3 regions of the Lelliottia sp. GFLA7 genome follow, and region 3 is predicted to be linked to each of the others. Evidence: riboswitches for the same ligand, from Rfam matches in the RefSeq annotation. Region 3 holds a riboswitch; each other region holds the start of a gene.
The links. A riboswitch is a leader RNA that binds a small molecule or an ion and turns the genes downstream of it on or off. The one in region 3 is predicted to bind thiamine pyrophosphate.
Positions count from the first base shown of each region.

Region 1: another riboswitch for thiamine pyrophosphate. It lies ahead of thiB (thiamine ABC transporter substrate binding subunit); the one in region 3 lies ahead of thiC (phosphomethylpyrimidine synthase ThiC).
Region 2: another riboswitch for thiamine pyrophosphate. It lies ahead of thiM (hydroxyethylthiazole kinase); the one in region 3 lies ahead of thiC (phosphomethylpyrimidine synthase ThiC).

Region 1 covers NZ_JBWLAQ010000003.1:445,185-447,441, forward strand. The annotation lists gene thiB (thiamine ABC transporter substrate binding subunit) at 1-863, opposite strand, end outside; TPP riboswitch at 895-995, opposite strand; gene sgrR (HTH-type transcriptional regulator SgrR) at 1,032-2,257, opposite strand, start outside.
Region 2 covers NZ_JBWLAQ010000002.1:613,903-616,159, reverse strand. The annotation lists gene AC07RN_RS08520 (hypothetical protein) at 1-416, opposite strand, end outside; TPP riboswitch at 1,102-1,198, shown strand; gene thiM (hydroxyethylthiazole kinase) at 1,234-2,004, shown strand; gene thiD (bifunctional hydroxymethylpyrimidine kinase/phosphomethylpyrimidine kinase) at 2,001-2,257, shown strand, end outside.
Region 3 covers NZ_JBWLAQ010000010.1:7,264-9,520, reverse strand. The annotation lists gene thiC (phosphomethylpyrimidine synthase ThiC) at 1-877, opposite strand, end outside; TPP riboswitch at 958-1,066, opposite strand; gene rsd (sigma D regulator) at 1,246-1,743, opposite strand; gene nudC (NAD(+) diphosphatase) at 1,840-2,257, shown strand, end outside.

The sequences.
Region 1 (2,257 bases), on a different contig from region 3:
GTCACGTTGGTTACCGGATACATCCAGTTGCCGGTCGGGATCGCATTCTGGAATGCCGGTGAGACCATAAATTTCAGGAACTTTTCAGCCAGTTCAGGCTGTTTACTGGCTGCCGTACGTGCGGCCACTTCCACCTGCAAATAGTGCCCCTCAGAGAAATTCGCCGCCGCGTAGTGGTCTTTTTTCTCTTCGATGATGTGATACGCCGGAGAGGTGGTGTAGCTCAGAACCAGATCGCTTTCGCCCTTAAGGAACAGGCCGTAGGCTTCACTCCAGCCTTTGGTGACGGTAACGGTTTTCGCCGCCAGCTTCTGCCATGCTTCTGGCGCTTTGTCACCGTAGACTTTTTGCATCCACAGCAGTAGGCCCAGACCCGGCGTGCTGGTGCGCGGATCCTGATAAATCACGCGCCATTTCTGGTCGCTCTCTACCAGTTCCTTCAGGCTTTTCGGTGGGTTTTTCAGCTTATTTTTGTCATACACAAACGCGAAGTAGCCGTAATCGAACGGCACGAACGTGTCATTTTTCCAGCCGCCGGGGACGTTAACCGCCTCGGAGGCCACGCCGCTTTTGGCGAACAGTTTGGTTTGTGAGGCCGCGTCCAGCAGATTGTTATCGAGACCCAGCACCACGTCGGCTTTGCTGTTTTTACCTTCCATGCGCAGACGGTTTAACAGCGAGACGCCATCTTCCAGCGCCACGAATTTCAGCTCGCAGTTGCAGTCGGCCTCAAAGGCTTTTTTGACGACCGGCCCAGGGCCCCAGTCAGCGGCAAAGGAGTCGTAGGTGTAGACCGTTAAGACGGGCTTGGCAAAAACAGGCAGCGCAAACAGCGCCAGCAGGGGGAGAACTTTTTTTAACACTTTGCACCTCAAAGTTGAGTGGCAAAGGATTTTGAGCGACAGCCTCAAATCCCTTCGCCGGCGTTATCCGGATCAGGTTCGACGGGTATTATCTCAGCGCACATCGTTGATGCAGCACCCCGTTGAGAACAGCAGTAGTGTAATGATTTGGTGAATATTACGAAAGTGTTATGGTTCCGGCGGTGCAAACCAGGCCGATTTAAAGTCAAACCAGCCTAAGGTGTTCATTCTCAAACCGCGCATACTGCGCTGCCCCTGGATCATCAGCCAGTGGTGGATAAGCGGAACCATCGCCTGCTGCGACAGCAATTGCTGGCACCAGACGGCGAGATTCATCTCTCCGGCGCGCCATTGTGCGGCGTCCTGCTGCCAGTCGCGAGCAATACAGTGCTGAATAAGCGGAATTTCAAACAGATGCGAGAACAGGGAGAAGTCGAGCGGCAGGGTGAAATTGGCGCTGTTGAGCCAGATATCGCTCACCGCTTCGCCGCGGTGCCACTCATCGTATTCCACTTCCTGAATCTCGAGCTTCACGCCCTCTGCCGCCAGCAGTTTGCTCATGATTCGGGCAATAAAGCGGTGTTCAACGTGCTCGCGATAATAGGTCAGGGTGATGGATTCCAGCCCGGCGGGTTTCTCGCCGCGTCCTGGACGGGCATGGTGCCAGCGAGGAAGGAGCCCATACGCCGGGAACCAGTAAGTCAGGTGCTGATCTTCCGCCTGATAAATCAGATTGGCAGGGGCGAGAATTTGGCTCACCCACTGGCGCACCTCACGGCTGGCTCCGCGATGCGTTCGGGCATCAAACAGCAGGTAGTAACAGCCCTCTTCAAGACGGCTCTCAACGGCTTTCTCGCCCTCGGTGGGGCCTTCCAGCGTCAGGCCAGGGCTGAACTCTTCGCTGATGTCGGGCAGCACCCAGACATTCACTTCGTCAATCAGTGCGCGATAACCAAAGTAATCATCAAAAGCGCGGATCTTGAGCTGATTATTGTTGTTGCGCGTCACCGCGTAAGGACCGGTGCCGACAGGCTGGCTGGCAAACTGGGGCATCGATTGCCACTCGTGCGGCAAAATCATCGACGGCACATAGCCCATCAACCACGGCAGCCATTGATCGGGTTGCGAAAGTTCGATATCCAGCGTCCAGGCCGTCGGTGAGTGGATGCGTGAGATATGCGAATAGAGCGGCAGCTCGCGGGCACGCTGCAGCGACGCGATAACATCGCCCATTTCCAGCTCACGGCCATGATGAAAATGAATGCCTGGACGTAAAAAGAAGCGCCAGTGCAGGGGCGAAAGCTGCTGCCAGTGGTGGGCGATATCGGCTTCCAGCTCCCCGTTTTCCTCATTTATTCGCGTCAGACCACTAAAGATCTGTCGTGCCATGTGCG
Region 2 (2,257 bases), on a different contig from region 3:
ATAGAAAGAACATATCCCGCGCCTTTAATTTCGTAGGCATTGGCATTGAAACGTTTTACTGTGGCTTTTTTGCCGTTAATGGTGGCAGTAAAGAAACCATTGCTGACCGTGGCCTTAATACCGTTTGCCGAGAATGACGCTTCACGTAGCGGATCGGCAACGTGTGCGGCCTGTGCATGTTGTTCAACACCATGATGATGATGCTTATTATCGTATTGCTTTGCGTATTCATCTGAACGTTTGTACGCATTCTGGAGTGCTGCCGCGCGGCTAACGTTTTGATTATCATGCTCAACTTTATAACACGTATCCAGGCTGACGCCGGTATTTGTGCAATTGGCAATACGTTGCGATTCTGTCGTACAACCCGAAAGCGCCGCGGCGCAGACCAAAACAGCTAACATCATCTTCTTCATTCATTGACCCTAATATTATTTATTTTTTTATCAAACGATACTGCGGAATAACCTGACTGTTTGCAGGTTATTTATATTGGCGAAACACGCTAAGTGAAATATTCATTTTTCAGATGACAAAATAATAAAATTTCAGTTATTCATTTATGCAATTGCCAGCCATGCTGATAACCGTGTTTTTATATATCACACCGATGAAAACCCCTGTGGCGACAAGGGAAATTGATACGATTGCCGAGGCAATAATAAGCTTTAACATTTGCTACCACATTATCAGGATATCATTCAGTTTATAGCGTCTCTTACAGAGAAACGAAGTAGTTACCTTGCACAACTATCCAGTAATTCGCACCCTTTACATTTGATTTAGATCACGAAAAATACGAATGAATAGGGACTTGAGAATTATCTGTGTGATCACATAATTCGTTGTTTTAATTAATTTTATTTTGTTTTAAATAGACTACTGAGTAGAGTGGGATACGTGTTTAGGTCTTAGGTTTATATTATTTATCCCTAAAAAATCAATGACATTAAATGTCTACATATATAGGGGGTAACTCAATCTAAATAGGCCAATAATAATAAATGTTTACAGCATTTTCATGACCAGAAAAGAGCGGTCCAGGAGGCTTGCATTCGATAATTACTTCCTCTACGCTGCCCATATTACTGAAGTTTTAGGTAATTTGACTCGGGGTGCCCTTCTACGTGAAGGCTGAGAAATACCCGTACCACCTGATCTGGATAATGCCAGCGTAGGGAAGTCAGGTGACTGTTAAGGTTATCGCTTCTTCTCGCAAGGCAGGAGCGAAACATGCAGCCTGACCGACTCGATTTACACGCCTTACATCACTTCCGCACGCTTTCCCCGCTCATACACTGCATGACCAACGATGTGGTGCAAACCTTTACGGCCAACGTTTTGCTGGCACTTGGTGCGTCCCCCGCGATGGTGATTGAAGCCGAAGAAGCAGAGCAATTTGCAGCGATGGCTGATGCCTTACTGATCAATGTTGGCACGCTGACCGCGCCGCGCGCGCAGGCGATGCGTCGGGCAATCGAACGTGCCGTGGCCGCTGGAAAGCCCTGGACATTGGATCCCGTGGCCGTGGGCGCGTTGTCGTATCGCACCCGTTTTTGCCAACAAATCCTCTCACTCAAACCTGCGGCGATACGCGGTAATGCCTCTGAAATTCTCGCGCTTGCCGGTATGAGCGCGGGGGGGCGAGGCGTTGACACCATCGATACCGCTTCCAGCGCGTTGCCTGCCGCGATTGCTCTTGCCCGACAAACTCACGCCATTGTTGCTGTGACGGGCGAAGTGGATTACGTCACCGATGGGCAACGTACGCAGACCATCACTGGCGGCGATGTGATGATGACGCGCGTCGTGGGGACAGGCTGTGCGCTCTCGGCTGTTGTCGCGGCAAGCTGTTCATTGCCAGGTGACCGGTTGAACAATGTTGCCGCCGCATGCGGGTTTATGAAGCAAGCCGGTAGCGTTGCCGTCAAAGAAAGCCGCGGGCCAGGAAGTTTTGCCAGCGCGTTTATTGACGCGCTCTGGAACCTGGAGGCGCAGGCATGAGACGTATTAACGCATTAACCATTGCTGGCACGGACCCGAGCGGCGGCGCGGGGATTCAGGCGGATCTGAAAACCTTCTCAGCCCTTGGAGCGTATGGCTGCTCAGTCATTACCGCACTGGTGGCGCAAAATACGCGCGGCGTGCAGTCGGTGTATCGTGTGGAACCGGATTTTGTCGGTGCCCAGCTGGACTCTGTGTTCAGCGATGTCCGCATTGATACCACCAAAATCGGCATGCTGGCCGAGACTGATAT
Region 3 (2,257 bases):
CGGTTCCGATAGGAACGGGGCTGTTTCGCAAAATCCACTCGCGGGTTTCGTGGATGTAACGCCCGGTCGAAAGGTCCATGACCGTGTCCGCCCCCCAGCGTGTAGACCACACCAGCTTTTCGACCTCTTCTTCGATGGATGATGTTACGGCAGAGTTGCCGATATTGGCGTTGACCTTTACCAGGAAATTACGGCCAATAATCATTGGCTCCGATTCTGGATGATTAATATTGGCGGGGATGATGGCGCGACCAGCGGCCACTTCATCACGTACAAACTCCGGCGTGATGTTCTCCGGTAGACGCGCGCCAAAACCTTCGCCCGGATGCTGGTGGCGAAGCACTTCGCTGCGAATCCGTTCACGGCCCATATTTTCGCGAATGGCGATAAATTCCATTTCCGGGGTCACAATGCCCTGGCGCGCATAATGCAGCTGCGTCACGCATTTGCCTGATTTCGCCCGCTTTGGCGTCAGCAGACCGGTAAAGCGCAGTTCATCAAGACCATCATCTGCGAGGCGTTCTTTGGTGTAGGCGGAGCTGCGAACGGTGAGCGCTTCGCTGTCATTACGCGCGTCAATCCACGGCTGCCGCAGTTTTGCCAGCCCTTGCTGAACGTTGATGGTAACGTCGGTATCACCATAGGGACCGGAGGTGTCATAAACCGGCACCGCTTCGTTATCCTCAAACTGCGGATTTTCTTTGCTGCCGCCGAGAAGCGTAGGGCTGAGCTGGATCTCACGCATGGGTACGCGGATATCAGCCTGTGAACCAGAAGTATAAATACGTTTTGAGTTCGGGAAAGCGGTGCCTTCGAGCGTATCGATGAAGTGTTGTGCTTGTGCGCGCTGTTCGCGGCGGGTCAATTTTGCAGACATAGCTCATTCCAAAATAGTAAAGGAAGTGGCTTGTCAGACGACGGATGAAGCAAGAGGTGATCGCCCAGAGGCGATACAACAGCAGATTGACTCTTGTTCCCTTCGCAGGTATTAGCCTGATCAGGTTCCGCGGATCCCGAATTAACGGTCTCAGCCCGGCTTACGCACTGGGCACTCCGACAAGAAATTTACACTCCATCCTTCAAGCTGCCTCGTTATTGGCTGCCTTCATTCACCCCGGTCACTTACTGGTGCAAGCTTCCTGGGATTCACTCAGTTGCCGCCGCGATGCAGCATGAATGATTTCGTGTAATACCCCCTCGTGAGAGGGGCGAATATTTGTAAACTACGCGTTAACGATGAATAACTCAAGCTGGCCGCGCGACGTTATCTTCGTTGCTGGCCTTCAAATTGTTGTCCAGCGCGAGGGCAATCAGTTTGTCTTCCAGCGTAAAGCGTCCTTCCAGGGCTTCGCCGAGATCGGACAGCGCCTGCTGCAATTCCAGATAGTTATCCTGGTCGATCGCATTTTCGAGCGTGGAGTCGTAATAATCCATAATCTGCTGGGTGTTTGCTTCCAGCTGCGGGTAGAGTTTTGTCGCCGTTAAATAAGGATTCGTCCCTTCCATTTCACGGATAATACGTTCATAAATATTGAAATGGCCGTCGGAAAGGTAATCCACCAGACTCTGACAGAAATTATCCAGCGCTTTTTCGTTCAGGCGCATATAGGATTCTTTGCCAGGCTTAATGCCAACCAGATTATAGTAAGCAACAAGCAATTGTTTGCGCACGTGCAGCCAGCGATCGACCAGTTTATTACTTCCTCCAACGCGCTCTGTCAGGCTTTCTAGCTGGTTTAGCATGTTTGACTCCGCAAGGTTAAGGTTAAAAGCTGCCCGCCTAAATTTGTAAGAATATTGTTATCAACATGCCTGTGAAGCGAAGGTAGTGCAATAGATATGGATCGTATAATTGAAAAATTAGATCGTGGCTGGTGGATCGTCAGCCATGAACAAAAATTATGGTTGCCCGCAGGGGAGTTACCTCATGGCGATGCCGAGCAATTCGATCTTGTGGGGCAACCCGCATTAAAGATCGGTGAATGGCAGGGCGATGCAGTGTGGTTGATCCAACAGAATCGCCGTCAGGATATGGGATCGGTGCGTCAGGTGATGGATCTTGATGCAGGCCTGTTTCAGCTGGCCGGGCGCGGTGTGCAGTTAGCTGAGTTCTATCGCTCGCATAAGTTCTGCGGCTACTGCGGTCACGCCATGCATCCGAGCAAAACCGAGTGGGCGCTGCTGTGCGGCCACTGCCGTGAGCGCTATTACCCGCAAATTGCACCCTGCATCATCGTTGCGATTCGTCGCGATGATT